Regions from separate parts of the Pseudoalteromonas sp. ESRF-bin5 genome, predicted to be linked through region 1. Evidence: predicted binding sites of a transcription regulator. Region 1 holds the regulator's gene; the other holds the start of a gene.
The links. The regulator FliA, encoded in region 1, starts transcription of late flagellar genes. The targets are predictions, from matches to a motif close to CTAAAGNTNNNNNNNNNNNNGCCGATA.
Positions count from the first base shown of each region.

Region 2: fliS (flagellar export chaperone FliS) is a predicted target of FliA. The motif match lies at 3,101-3,127, and genes of this name have one in related genera.

Region 1 covers NZ_NTLW01000273.1:459-8,211, reverse strand. The annotation lists gene BCG07_RS16855 (flagellar motor protein) at 1-488, opposite strand, end outside; gene BCG07_RS16850 (protein-glutamate methylesterase/protein-glutamine glutaminase) at 481-1,635, opposite strand; gene BCG07_RS16845 (chemotaxis protein CheA) at 1,695-3,938, opposite strand; gene BCG07_RS16840 (protein phosphatase CheZ) at 3,954-4,721, opposite strand; gene cheY (chemotaxis response regulator CheY) at 4,740-5,123, opposite strand; gene BCG07_RS16830 (RNA polymerase sigma factor FliA) at 5,163-5,873, opposite strand; gene BCG07_RS16825 (MinD/ParA family ATP-binding protein) at 5,900-6,760, opposite strand; partial or broken gene flhF (flagellar biosynthesis GTPase FlhF) at 6,753-7,753, opposite strand, start outside.
Region 2 covers NZ_NTLW01000119.1:7,121-14,873, reverse strand. The annotation lists gene BCG07_RS06060 (sensor histidine kinase) at 1-424, opposite strand, end outside; gene BCG07_RS06055 (DNA-3-methyladenine glycosylase I) at 556-1,149, shown strand; gene BCG07_RS06050 (sigma-54 dependent transcriptional regulator) at 1,425-2,861, opposite strand; gene fliS (flagellar export chaperone FliS) at 3,221-3,622, shown strand; gene BCG07_RS06040 (hypothetical protein) at 3,627-3,923, shown strand; gene fliD (flagellar filament capping protein FliD) at 4,021-5,460, opposite strand; gene BCG07_RS06030 (flagellar protein FlaG) at 5,522-5,947, opposite strand; gene BCG07_RS06025 (flagellin) at 6,104-7,501, opposite strand.

The sequences.
Region 1 (7,753 bases):
AGAACAGCTCCTAAAATACCGATGGTAGGGCTATAACCGCCCATTGCTTCGTATACACGTGCAGCTTCAAGCAAACGCTCACGCTCCAACATTAAATCTATTTCAAGCGTATCACGTAGCCTCTGCTCTGAACCGCCATCAACAAGTAAACTCAGCCCTTTTGCTGCATATACATCTGAGTGAGTTAGGGCCTCATCCTCTAATGCCAAATATCCTTCTTGTCTCGCTTTATGAGACCAACGTTTAACTTGCTCAATTGCATCATCAATATTGTAACTGGGAGTCACAAATACCCAGTGACTCATTCTAAGCATTTTTTTAAAGGTACTAGTAGACGTTTGTAGCATTACAGCGCCTACTGTCCCACCTAGTACTATAATGAGCGCAGGACCATTAAAAAGGGCGGCAATCACACCACCTTCTAGATGATAGCCAATTGCTATAGCACTTAGTGCAACAATTAAACCAAGTACAGAAAGCTTATCCACAACCGGTTTCGCTTTTTATCCGCGTTGCAATATCGTCAAGCGCTAAACTCTCACTTGAAAGCCCCGCATTAGCAACAGCTTGTGGCATACCATAAACAACACAGCTTTTTTCATCTTGTGCCCAAATAGTGGCGCCAGTTTGTTTTAACATTCTTGCGCCATCTCTACCATCAGCCCCCATGCCGGTTAAAATAATAGCTAAAACATCTCCCTGATAAGCTTTTGCAATACTTGCAAATGTAACGTCAACACTGGGCTTATAAGTGATTCGCTCGCTACTGTCTTCAAAAACGCGCAATGTTTTAGAACCACCTCGACCTTCAACCATCATTTGTTGCCCGCCAGGAGCCAAATAGGCAGTTCCAGGGTCAAGACGATCACCTTGCTGTGCTTCTTTTACTTTTATTTTACACAACCCATTTAAACGAGCTGCAAATGCCGGTGTAAAAGCAGCAGGCATATGCTGGATAAGTAAAATAGGATGCGGAAAATTAGCGGGTAATTGCGTAAGCACATTTTGTAAAGCAACAGGACCACCAGTAGATGTACCGATAGCCACAAGCTTGTATTGCTTGCCACTTGCACGAGTTGGTACGTTGTTTTGTGTTTTTGTTAATGTCGATGCGGTTGTTGAACGCTGAAAACTTCTATCTGGTTGCCTGATTGAAGACGCAGTATTACTGATTTTATCAGGCACAGAGCGTGCCGCTGGTTTCTGGTGTGTTATTGGCTTAAAGGCTCTAGGAATACGCTTATTACCAATTTCTTTGACTTTAGCTTGAAGGAGCTTTATCGCATCTTCATTATTACGTGCAATATCTTCAAACTTTTTAGGTAAAAAATCCATCGCTCCAGCATCAAGCGCATCAAGTGTTGCTGTTGCGCCAGCACGGGTTAAAGAGGAAAACATTAATATTGGCGTGGGGTTATTTGCCATTATCTCTTTAACAGCACTGATACCATCAAGCACAGGCATTTCTACATCCATCGTGATCATATCAGGACGAAGCTGAGCCGTTTTTTCTACAGCCTCTCTGCCATTAATGGCAAAACCTATAACTTGTATATCGCTGTCTTGTTCAAGGATTTCGCTTACTCTACGACGAAAAAAGCTTGAATCATCAACAACTAAAACTTTTACGGCCATTTAGCTCTCTTATTAAATTTATACGTAGGCACACATCTTATGTGTACCTACTTTATGATTTAGCCAGCGTAGTGTTTTAACATATTTGGAACATCTAAAATTAGTGCAATTCCACCATCTGATGTAATAGTTGCGCCTGCCATACCTGGGGTACCCTGCAAAAGAGCATCAAGAGGTTTAATTACAACTTCTTCTTGACCTATTAAAGAATCAACTACAAAACCAACCTGCTGAGTACCTATTTGAACAATAACAACATGACCTTGCGCTTTGCGCTGAGTGCGATCTGCTCCTTTAACTAACCAATGCTCAAGATAAAATAGCGGTATCGCTTTCTTACGTACAATAATAGTTAGTTGACCATCAACTACATTTGTTTTGGTTAGATCTAAATGGAATATTTCACTTACACCAGCTAATGGTAATGCAAATGTTTGTTCGCCAACTACAACCATCAAGGTTGGTAATATCGCAAGTGTTAACGGTACTTTTATTTCTAAAATTGTACCAACACCTAGCTCTGACTGAATACTCACTGAGCCATTAAGTTGAGTGATTTTAGTTTTTACAACATCCATTCCCACACCACGCCCTGAGATGTCAGAGATCTCTTCTTTGGTAGAAAATCCTGGTGCAAAGATTAAATTGTACGCCTCGGTATCCGATAAACGGCTCGCCTGGTCGTGATCTAAAACGCCTTTACTGATTGCTATTTTTTTGAGCTTTTCAGCATCCATACCCGCACCATCATCTTTGATGGTAAGCAAAATATGGTCTCCCTCTTGAGACGCTGAAAGTGTAACATTACCCGTCCGAGGTTTGCCTGCTGCTTCACGAGCTGCTGGCATCTCTATTCCGTGGTCAACTGAGTTTCTAACTAAGTGAACAAGCGGGTCTGCAAGTGCCTCAACCAAGTTTTTATCTAAATCAGTTTCTTCACCAACAAGCTGTAAACTAATATCTTTATTTAAGCTTCGTGCTAAGTCACGAACAACGCGAGGGAAGCGGCCAAATACCTTTTTAATTGGCTGCATTCGCGTTTGCATTACTGCGCCTTGGATATCAGCCGTCACAACATCTAAGTTAGAAATGGCTTTGCCCATTGCTTCACTTTCTGAGTTAGTGGCTAAACTTACCAATCTGTTACGAACAAGTACAAGCTCACCCACCATATTCATTATTTGGTCTAGGCGTTTTGTGTCAACTCGGACTGTTGTTTCTGCTTGCGGAGGAGCTGGCTTTTTCACAGCTGCAGGCGCTGGAGCTGCTTTTTCTGCAGGCTTTTGCACTGGTTTTGGCGCAGCGGCTTTTACAGGTTCAGGCTTTTTGACAGGCTCACTTACCTTAGCCACAGGTTTAGCAGCGGGCTTCGGCTCTGAAGCTGCAGGGCTCTCTATTGATTTAGGGGCACCTGATCCATGAAGTTCGTCAAGCAATGCTTCAAACTCATCATCGCTAATTTCATCATCGCTAGAATCACTTGCAGGTGAACGTGTTGAAGGCGTTGCAGAGCTTTCTGCAGAATTATTACTTGCTGTTTGCTCTTTTACAGGCTCACTGGCCGCAACAGCACCAAAGCTTCCAACGCCATGAAGTTCATCAAGTAAGTTGTCAAACTCATCATCTGTAATGTCTCCACTGACATCACTACTACTGGACGCGCTTTCAGCTACAGGGCTTTGACCTTTTCCATGTAATTCGTCTAGTAAGTTTTCAAATTCATCTTCTGTTATTTCGTCAATCTGAGTTTCATCATCGCTTTGTTCAACTGTTCCACCGCTAAATAGCTCGTCAAATGCAAACGGATCTTCTTCATCAGTTCCTGAGGCTTCCTCGGCAACTGGGGCATCAATAACCTCGGCTTGAGGTTCTTCAGTTGAATCAACTGGTGAGTCACCAGCAAGCTCTTCTTCTGTTGGAGGTAAACCTAGTTTATGAAGGGTTTCAAGAAGTTCGGGATCAGCGGGTTCTGGTTTGTCACGATTTTGAATGGTAGCAAACATCTCGTTAATCGTATCGAGAGCTTGTAAAATTACGTCCATCAACTCCGAATTAACCGTTCGTACGCCTTGCCTAAGCAGGTCGAACACATTCTCTGCGCCATGACATGCGTCAACGAGCTCGGTCATAGCTAAAAACCCAGCACCACCTTTTACAGTGTGAAACCCTCTAAATATGGCATTGAGTAATTCGGTGTCCTCTGGATTGTTTTCCAGCTCAACTAACTGTTCAGATAAAAGCTCTAGGATTTCTCCTGCCTCTACAAGAAAGTCTTGTAAAATATCTTCATCGACTTCAAACATGCAGTTACTCTCCTCTTAGAAGCCCAAACTTGATAAAAGATCATCGACTTCATCTTGATCAGATACAACATCATTACGTGATTCTTTATCAATAATAGGGCCTTCTGGACCTGCTAAAGTTTGTTCGTCTAATGGTTCATTTGTTTTTTGTTGTTCTATTTTTTCGGCTTTGCTTTCGCTTTGATCAGCGAAGGCTGTCAAAAGATGAATTAAGCTTTCTTCAACTTCTCTAACAAGCTCAATAACTCGGCGAATAACTTGGCCGGTTAAATCTTGATAGTCTTGTGCCATAAGTACATTAGTCATCAAACTTTGCAGCTCATCGGTTTTATGATGAGAATTGTTCATAAACTTATCAATGCTGTGGCATAACGATTTAAACTCCCCTAACTCAATCTCTCGATTCATTAGGCGATCCCATGTCGGTTTGATATGAGATATTTCATCTGCCAACTGTTGAGCAATTGGTAGGCTAGCCTCAACTGCATCCATTGTTTTATTCGCGGCATTTTCTGTCATTTCTATAACATAATTGAGCCGTTTTTTTGCATCTGGAATAGCATCGGTAGTTAAGTCAGATAAGCGAGTGTCTAGCTCAAAGCTTTTTAAAGCTTCATGCAATTGACGGGTTAACTTTCCAACCTCAGCAAATATTTCAGATTGCTCCTTAGAAGCGGTATCTAAAATTAACTGATTGGCTTTGTCTTGCTCACCGTTTTCTAGAAAAACAACGAGCTGACGAGCTTGTTCTAAAGTTATTTGAGGCGCAGCAAGTGCTGACATAAGCCTCTCCCCCTATCATTAGCCTAAACGTTCAAATACTTTTTCTAATTTAGTTTTGAGTGTTCCAGCAGTAAATGGCTTAACGATATAACCATTAACACCTGCCTGTGCTGCCGCTATAATTTGTTCTTTTTTAGCTTCAGCCGTTACCATCAATACTGGAATGTGTTTAAGCTTATCATCCGCACGTATTGCTCTTAGTAGGTCTATACCCTGCATTCCTGGCATATTCCAATCGGTAACAACAAAATCAAATACTTGATTTTGTAGCATTGGCAAAGCGGTTGACCCATCGTCTGCTTCTTGAACATTAGTGAAACCTAAGTCACGCAACAGATTTTTAATAATACGTCTCATTGTTGAAAAATCATCAACAACCAGAATTTTCATGTTTTTATCCAAAACATCCCCCAGTGAGGTCTTAACCTTGTTTACTTACTACTAATTTATCCAGTCATTGATTTTAGCTTTAAGCTTAATCATCGCCTGACCATGTATTTGACTTACACGCGATTCACTTACATCGAGTATATGCCCTATTTCTTTTAAATTCATTTCATCGTTATAGTACAAAGACAGCACCATTGCATCACGTTCTGGTAAAGATTTTATTGCACCTAATAGAGACTCGTTAAACCGCTCATTTTTAACATTATTAAACGGTTTGTCTAGCGCTAAATCTTGGCCCACTGGACTGATGGCATCTTCATCAACACCAAGGTCTTCAATACCGAGTACTTTACTTGCATTTACATCGTTTAAGATATGATGGTACTCATTTAACGAAATTTCAAGTTTTTCAGCAACTTCTATATCTGTTGGCTCACGGTTTAAGCTTTTTTCTAAAAAAGCAATTGTTTCGGCCACCAAACGGCTTTTACGATGTACTGAACGGGGTGCCCAATCGCCACGTCGCATCTCGTCAAGCATTGCCCCACGAATACGAATCCCCGCAAAAGTTTCAAAGCTAGCCCCTTTGGTTGCATCAAAACTTTTAGATGCTTCAATCAGACCTATCATTCCTGATTGTATTAAATCGTCCAGCTGCACGCTGGCTGGTAAACGCGCTATAAGATGACATGCCACTTTTTTGACAAGTGATGCATGTTTTTCAACAATCACATTTAAATTTTGTGCTGATTGATATCCCATAACTTTATTCACCAATGTTGTCATAATTAGCCGTTTACTAGTTTCTCTATGAAAAACTCCAGATGACCTGATGGTTGATTAGGTATTGGCCATTTAACTGCTTTTGTTGCTAACGCTTGAAACGCAAGTGCCGCCGGCGAATTAGGAAAAAGCTCTACAATAACTTTTTGGCGACGCGTTGCTTTGCGCATATTTTCGTCGTAGGGAACCGTTGCGACCAGGTCCATTGATACATCTAAAAAACGATCGGTCACTTTGGAAAGTTTAGCAAATAACTCTTGCCCTTCACGCATACTACGGACCATATTTGCAACAATTTTAAATTTGTATACACCATGCTCGCGACTCAACACTTTAATGAGCGCGTAAGCATCTGTAATCGATGTGGGCTCGTCGCATACAACAACCATGACGTCTTGTGCCGCGCGAGAAAAACTCAGCACCATGTCTGAAATACCTGCGGCTGTATCGACAATTAAAATATCAAATTCTGTATTTAATTCACTAAAAGCCCGTATAAGTCCCGCGTGCTCTGAAGGCGACAATTCAACCATACTTTGAGAGCCTGACGTTGCGGGTACAATCTTTATACCTGCGGGGCCTTCAACTAAAATTTCATCAAGTTCACATTCACCAGATAAAACATGTGATAAGTTACGTTCAACACGTAGTCCTAGCATAACGTCACAGTTTGCTAAGCCTAAATCGGCATCAAGAACCAACACTCTGTTACCTTGCTGGCCTAATGCAATTGCAGTATTCAGAGAAACATTTGTTTTTCCTACTCCACCTTTACCGCCAGTGACAGCGATAACTTTTACGCCGTTGTTATTGTTTTGACTCATTTTGCGCAGGCCACTTGCTTGATCTAATACTGTGTTAATCATACATCCCTACTGTGCTTGGCGCCACTGCTTGGTGCCTTGAATGTTGTGCTTTTGCTCTTTTTAAATAGAGTTGCTCAGCCTTTTTAACTAGTTTTTCAGCATTTGCAACTCGAATATCTTCTGGTACTCGTTGACCGTTAGTAAGATACCCTATTGGAAGGCGATTTTGAATCGCTATACTAATAATCTCACCTAAACTTAAAGATTCGTCTAATTTGGTGAATATACAACCACTTAACTGCACTTTTTTAAAGTGCCTAACGGTTTCTTGCAACACATGTATTTGCGATGTTGCGCTGAGCACTAAATAACTGCGAATATCAACACGCTGATTACGCATTAGCGTATTAAGTTGCTCAGTTAAGCGCAAGTCGCGCTGGCTCATACCCGCAGTATCAATTAATACTAGTCGTTTATTTCGTAAATGATATAAAACTTCAGCTAATTCATTAGCATCTTTAACTTGCTTAACACCACAACCTATAATTCGGCCATAAGTGGCGAGTTGCTCATAAGCACCAATTCTGTATGTGTCTGTTGTGATTAAAGCGACTTTGTCTGCACCATATTTTTGTGCGCCAAGTGCAGCTAATTTAGCAACGGTTGTTGTTTTGCCAACACCCGTTGGGCCGACTAAGGCGTATACACCGCCTTGACGTAAAATCTCGTTGTTGGTTGTCTGCATCTGATCTTCAACCATTGTTAAAAGTGCTTTCCAACCTTGCTGGCGAGATACATCGTCAGGAACAAAGCACGCCATTTGCTCAGCAACATCTTTATCTATTCCCATACCGACTAAACGATCAATCATGCATGCACGAGTAGGATCGCGTCTTGCCATGTCTTGTTGCATAAGCCCTGACACTTGATGTTCTAACAATTGACGAATGGCATTCATTTCGTCACGCATTGACGAAATTTGCTCACTTTCAGTATGCTTAGTTTCTTGGCGAGGTGTCACTGGACTGTCAAGATCATCAAAACCACTTTCTA
Region 2 (7,753 bases), on a different contig from region 1:
GGCGCTGCATATGAGCAACTCGCTTTTGTAAACGGCGTGTTTCACTCAAATCGGTCATTAAAATTAGCTGGCCCGGCTCGGGCGCTAACGCTGTTATATCAAGCTTAATTAAACGGCCATCTTTAAGCGATACTTCGTGACCATCGTCTTGATGCGGTCTAAAAGAGCGTTGAATAACGCTAAACCACTTTTCACCTTCTAAAGGTTCGCCTAACATATCAATGGCTATTTGGTTGGCCTTTGCAATCATTCCTTTACCATCAAGCACAACCACACCTGCGGGCATGGTATCAACTAAATGTGAAAGCCAACTTGCTTGCTGACGCAGATCGCTTAACTCACCTATGTACTCCTCTTGAAGTAAACATGGGTTATACTGATTTGCAGAAATAAACTGTGGTTTAAGCACGCTCGCAAGGGCCATAATCAAATCTCGAATTTGTATAGATACAGAGCTTAATGCACAATGTGTACCAAAATTTATTTACATTATTTTCATTGACTTACAATAATAATAGCGTGACATAAAAATGACGCGCATAAAAAGGAATATGTATGAGTGAGCAAAAAAAATGCCGATGTGCTTGGTTAGACGCCACCAAGCCCGATTACGTTTTATATCACGATTTAGAATGGGGCGTCCCTGTTTACGATGACCAAACACTGTTTGAATTTATAACGCTAGAGTCGGCTCAGGCAGGCTTAAGTTGGTATACCATTTTAAAAAAACGACAAGGATATAAAAATGCATTTGCTAATTTTAATGTAGATAAAGTCGCGTTGTTTACCCAAGACGATGTTGAGCGTTTAATGCTTGATGAAAATATCGTACGAAACCGTTTAAAAATTAACGCCACAATAAATAATGCCAAGCAATTTATAAACATTCAAAAAGAATTTGGCAGTTTTAGCGCGTATCAATGGCGGTTTGTTGATAACAAACCGATCGTGAGCAATTTAAATTATACCGAAGAGACGCCTGCAATCACCAAAGAATCAACAGCCTTCGCAAAGGATTTAAAAAAGCGCGGCTTTAAATTTTTAGGCCCTACCACGGTATACGCTCATATGCAGGCCTGCGGTATGGTTAACGATCATAGTAATGACTGCTTTAGAAAAGATGAAATTATACAGGCGTTTAATGGGTAAGTAATTTGCTCACAAAGAGGTTAAGAGGCGCTGCGCTTTTGAGAAGTAACGTAAAATTTAGTTATATTCACTCATTTACCCTCATTTTTCAGATATGTGTTTAAGTAATTAAAAGCTACACTTTTCACGCAAGTAAGCTCAGCGTCTAGCATCAAAGTCTAAGTTTGCGTTTATCTTGTAGACGCCAAGCTTGCTTGCGCGACGGGCAAAGCCCGTAAATTAATTGCTCAAAAATGAATAAAAATAACAAAGAGTATTTCACCATTTTCGTACTGCTAATCTCGAGAAAGGTTATACTTTTTCATTTTTTCGACCAGTGTTGTACGTCTTACACCTAATATTTCTGCGGCGCGCGCAACAACGTAATCAAAACGCTCTAAAGCTTGTGTAATTAAGCTTATTTCAAGCTCTGCTAAATACTCTTTAAGCTCAATGCCATCTTCGGGTAATACGCCTGAGCCAGCTTGGTTAAATTCAGGCTCTGGCTCATTGTCATAATCACTAAACCCTGTGCTGAATATATCGTTAAAGGCATCTTTTTCCATAAGTTCTTCAGGGTATTCAGGCTCATAAGCATCTACCTCAATGTAACGATATTTATTGGGTAGATCAGGGATGTCCACTACTTTTTCAGGGAACATTATAACCATTCGCTCAACCAAATTCGCAAGCTCACGGATATTACCCGGCCATGCATGCTCTTTTAAACTTTCGATTGCTCGCTCAGTAAATTTAGCTGTCGTGCCCGTTTGCTCGTTTACGCGACGCATTAACTCCTTAAGTAGTAACGGAATGTCATCAGCACGCTCACTTAACGACGGGTTCTCTATAGGGAATACATTTAACCGGTAATATAAATCTTCACGAAAGCTGCCAGCTTCAATCATGGTTTCGAGGTTGCGGTGTGTTGCAGCAATAACACGTACATCAGCTTGAATCGCCTTAGTACCACCTACACGCTCATAGCTTCGTTCTTGTAATACGCGTAAAAGTTTAACCTGCATTTGTAGCGGCATATCACCAATTTCATCTAAAAACAGCGTACCGCCTTGCGCCAACTCAAAACGGCCTTTACGCGCAGAAATAGCCCCTGTAAACGCCCCTTTTTCGTGGCCAAAAAGTTCACTTTCTAGTAGTTCTGCAGGTATAGCTCCACAGTTTACAGGCACAAATGGCCCCGTACTTCGTTTAGATAGCAAGTGAACGTTACGTGCAACCACTTCTTTACCAGTACCTGACTCACCTAAAATTAAAACGTTTGCATCTGTTTTTGCTACTTGTTCAATTAAAAAACGAACCTCTTTTACAGCTTGTGTTTCACCTACAAGGCCATCAAAAGATTTATGTGGCTGAGTATTTTTGTGCTCCCCCGGCAACATACGATGATACTGCTGGCAATCATGAAGCAACTGTGTGGTCACTTCATGATTAAATGGCTCACAAATAAGTCCAACTACATTAGCAATGCTAAGTAATGGTCTTAACGTTTCACCTATTAATAAAAATGGAAGTGTTGGGTAGCGCTTAATTAAGTTTTCGTGATCGAGAGACTGTAAAGCCCCTAAAATGACCATGCATTCATGCTGCTGATATTTTGCACACTCTTGTTCAAAGTTGTCTTCATCTAAACGATGAGTCGCCTCACCGATAAAACCAAGTGATGCATTTAACCCAATAGAGCGATTGTTATTATTATCTAAAATCAGGATCATAGTTAGCGAGCCGTGCTTCACTCTTTAATTTAATTAACTAAATTGTAAGCCAGTTAAGCACGGATGCAAGTGATAGCGGCAGTTTTTTGACATAAACGCCAAAAAACAGACGCACTCGTTAATTCAGTCATACTTAAGAATTAACTATTAAGTATTAATATATAACCCCCCATATAAAAGCTAACTAAAAATTTAAATCATTAATTACCCAATACACAAAATATATAAGCTATTATTTACTTAAGTTAAAAGTAACAATGCCGATAACTATACAAATGTAAAACGCTTGGCACTAATATTGCTTTTTATTTTGATATAAGTTTTACATAATTTTAGTCGTTAAATTTTAGGATTTTCCCATGGCACATGTCTCACTGAAAAAATACAGTCAAGTTCGTGCAAGTAACATTGCAGAAATGGCCCCGTATGAACAAATAAACCTTATTTTTAGTAATATTATTGGCCGCTTAGCTGCTACTAAGGGTTTTATTGAGCGCAAAGAAATAGAAAAAAAAGGCGAAAATCTCTCTGCCTGCATTTTATTATTAGGTGCACTGCAAGATGCGCTTAACTTAGAAGTTGAACAAGACCCTAGCATTTCAAGTAATTTATTAGCACTTTATGACTACTGCCAAAGACGCCTTGTGCAAGCAAATGTAGATAATGACATTGAGATTATTTCTGAGGTAGCTAACATTATTAAAGAAATAAAAGAAGGCTGGGATAGTATTCCTGTCGATCAGCGTACTCCTGCGGTATAAACTAATGGCTTTAGAGCAAATAGGCAAAGCTGAGTACATTAACCAATTACTCAGCCAAATTGAAGTATTAGTGCAAAGCAATAAAGCTAATGAAGCTAAACCAATTATGGATACTTTAAATAGTGAGCTTAAGCGCTGGTGCGAAAGCGAAACCCCGCCTAACGCCAAACAGCTTATGGCAGTTCAAACCAACATAAACAACATTAGCAAACAAGCAAATGCTGTAAAAAATGAATCATCTAAAGCCATAATTAAGCAAAAAAAAACAGGTAAAGCTATCTCTGCCTACAAGTCAGTTTAACTAAGTATCGCACAGCGCTATTTAAACTTAATTGGGCATAAAAAAAACCGTTTATAAAACGGTTTTCTTTATATAGGGACTTACAAATTTTTACTAGTTATGAATTGTTACTCACCACACCAGGCATATTTTCAAGCTGCGCTTGCACATAACTACTTGTAGAGTTAAGGCTCGCGACTAGTAAATCCATCGCGTTGTACTGGGCGTATAACCTGTCAGATAACGATTCCATTTTACTCGCAAGGCTGAGGCGCTGATCATCTAAATCGTCTAGTTGGTTAGTTTTACTGTCTATACGGTTTTGGATAATGCCGTCAGAGTCTGTATAAAAGCTCATAAGCTCATCAAAAGATTGCGCAAAACCGCCCTCGTCTTCGTCATCACCTACAAAAAACTGCTGTACTAAATCAACGTTAGATTCTATTTGCTCGTTTAGTGTTTCAGTATTGAGTGTTAAAACACCATAGCGATCTGTTTCAACACCTAATTGCGAAAGTGATAATGAATTACCATCACCTAAATCTACTGATTCAGTTATTTCACTACGTAGTTTTGACATAACACCACGAAGGAGTGAATCACCCGCCATTACACCTGCGCCAGCTTCACTAGATGCGCCTAAATTGTTGCTCAGTTCTAGCAGCTCATTATAGCTTTCGATAAAGCTATTTAAACCTGCTTGTATATTATTATTATTTTCAGTGACTGAAATATCACTTATATCGTCATCAGCATCATGCAATTTTTTAGCGGTAATATCCACGCCATCAATTACATTACTAAACTCATTCGTATTACTTGATACCGTTAATGTGCCATCAATTGTTATTTGTGCATTTTGTGCAGCGTTCACTTCAGTTAAGTTTGTAGTATGGTTTAGTGGGTCTGCGTCAGACACATCGTAAGCTAACCGTGAAAGCCCACCTGTATCGGTATTATTACCATCGTCATCTTGTACCGTAATAGTAATTGCGTTGTCTTCACCGGTTTCTTTACTAGTAAGTACTAAATGCTGGCCTGAGTCACTGGTTACTATAGTCGCCACCACCGAGTCGTTACTGTCATTGCCTGTAAAAGGGCCGTTATTAATTTGGTCGCGTAAATCTTCTAAAGTATTAGTTGCCGATAAAACAGTAGAAAAACTGTTTTCACCAGAGCCTATTGTAATTATACCGGCGCCAATAGCTTCATCGGCTGCAAATGCAGGAGATGATAATTTATGCGCTTGTGCTAATGCATCTACCTTTACATTGTAGCTACCTGGTTGAGCGTCTTGATCAGCACTTATCGATATAAAATCATCATTACCAGATGCTGTACGCTTTTGATAATTATCGCTGTCGCCTAAAGCTTCCATTGATGTTTGTACTTTCTCAAGGGCAGACTTTAATGCTCCAACAGCTGATATATCAGTAGTTAAATTACTTTCGGTAGTATTTAAACGAGCTTCAGCAGGGGCCTGCTCAGCATTAACTAATGCATCCACAATGTCTGATACCGCTAAGCCAGAGCCCAAACCATTAAACGAAATAGACATACTTCACCTCTTTAAATACCTAAAAATAAGCTAACTTAGTATTAGTAATTACAACTACCGACTAAACCGTTTGATCAATTAAAATACCAGCAGATTCAGACAGTTTAGAAACTAGGCTTAATACTTCCTCAGAAGGGTATTGCTTAATAACTTCGCCACTGTTTTTATCGAGCACTTTGATTACATCACGGCCTGAATCTTCATCAACTTTAAATTGCAAACTGCGATTCATTTCACCCATAAAATCCTGCAATTGTTGCGCCATTTGTTCTAGCTGTTCGCGCTCTAACGGCTGAATATTTTCATCTTGATTATTATTGTTGTATTGATTTTGCTGTAATTTTTGTTGATTTTGAGCATCCGTCTGCTTTACATCATCAACCGCTCGCTCAGTCAAAGAACGAGCAGCTTGCCCCGCTTGCTTATCATCACCAGCAACGGGGGTCGGTAATGTTGTAATTTCTGCGTTTGAAGTAATTGTATTCATAACAGATTCCTATTTTTCACTTAATTAAACCAACAATAGCTTAGTTTATATTCTTAAACCACAAAAGGAGGTAGCTAAAGCCACCTCCTTTTTTAAAATACTAATACTGACTTTATGTATTAGTTAGCTAACCATTAAGCTATTACTTTTAACTTATTAACCTAATAAGCTAAGTGCTGTTTGTGGTAACTGATTCGCTTGCGATAAGATTGATGTACCTGCTTGTTGCAAGATTTGGTTTTTCGTCATTTCAGCTGTTTCGGTTGCAAAGTCTGTATCTTGAATACGGCTACGTGAAGCAGATACATTTTCAGAGATATTAGATAGATTGCTAATTGTGTGACCAAAGCGGTTTTGAATCGCACCAATATCTGCACGTTGTGAATCAATAGCTGAGATAGCACCGTCAATTGCTGCTAGAGCATTTTGAGCACCGTCTACTGTTGTGATATCAACATCAGAAATTTTACTTAAAGTAGATGCACCACCTCCAGCATTTAAGTCTAAAATTTCATCTACAGTTGTTCCTGAAATATTAAATGCCTCACCTGAAGATAGTTTAAGCTCAGAAGCAACTGCTGCGTCTGCTGCTGCATCAGTTGTAGCATTTGTGCCTAAAGTAACTGTCCCTGCTGTGGAACTTCCTACAACTTCGATACCATTTACGCCTGTTGCTTTTATAGAAATCGTTCCATTGTCATTAGAAGCCTCAATACCAACTTTATTCAGTTGTTCTGCAAGTTTATCTGCATCACCATTAAAAGCAGCTAAATCAAAACTATCATCACCAATGTTTAATGTTCCAACCGAAGCAGTAGTAAGATTTGATAACGTTGTTTCAACAACAGCCTCTGCCTTTACTCCCCAACCGGCAGTATTTATACTGCTCGCAATGTCATTTGCACCAGTATCGGCAACAACAGATACAGATTTATCAAAACCAATAGCTTTCAAAGTATCAGCTGTAACATCACCTAGTATAGTATCAAGATCAGTTGCAGCAGCAGTACCCAAAACATCAGCGGCCCCTTCTACAACTTCATTACCAATAGCGTCAGAAGCTACGTTTCCGAGTGTCATTGAAATAGTTTCATTTGCATTAGAGCCTACTTGAAACTTGGTAGTACCAAAGCTTCCATCTAATAATTGCTTACCACCAAATGAAGTTGTATCCGCTATGCGTGTTAATTCAGTTTGCAATGCAGATACTTCTTTTTGTAGCGCATTTCGATCATCATCAGAATTAGAACCATTTGCTGATTGCAATGCCAACTCACGCATACGTTGCAATATGTTAGTTGACTCATTCATCGCGCCCTCAGCTGTTTGCGCCATTGAGATACCGTCGTTAGCGTTACGCTGTGCTACTGCTAAACCATTTACTTGTGAGGTTAAACGGTTTGAAATTTGTAGGCCTGCCGCATCATCTTTTGCGCTATTGATACGCATACCTGAAGCTAATCGCTCCATTGATGTAGCAAGGTCAGAACCTGATTGCGATAGGTTACGTTGAGCGTTTAATGAAGATACATTCGTGTTTACTGAAATCATAATAAAACTCCTGATTACTTTCGTAATATTGCTGTTTTGATTTAACCAAGAGCTGTCACAATTGCATGCTCAAGCTCTGTACTGATTAAGTTAACGGCAGATGATTTATTATCTTTAGAAGTATTTAACAAATAAATTAATTTACTTATCAAAAAATTCATAACAAACTGTTTTAAAACAAAAAAACAATTTAAATTATTTCAAATGTAGATCAAACGTTATACTTAAAGTGGATTTTCATCACCTAAAAACAAA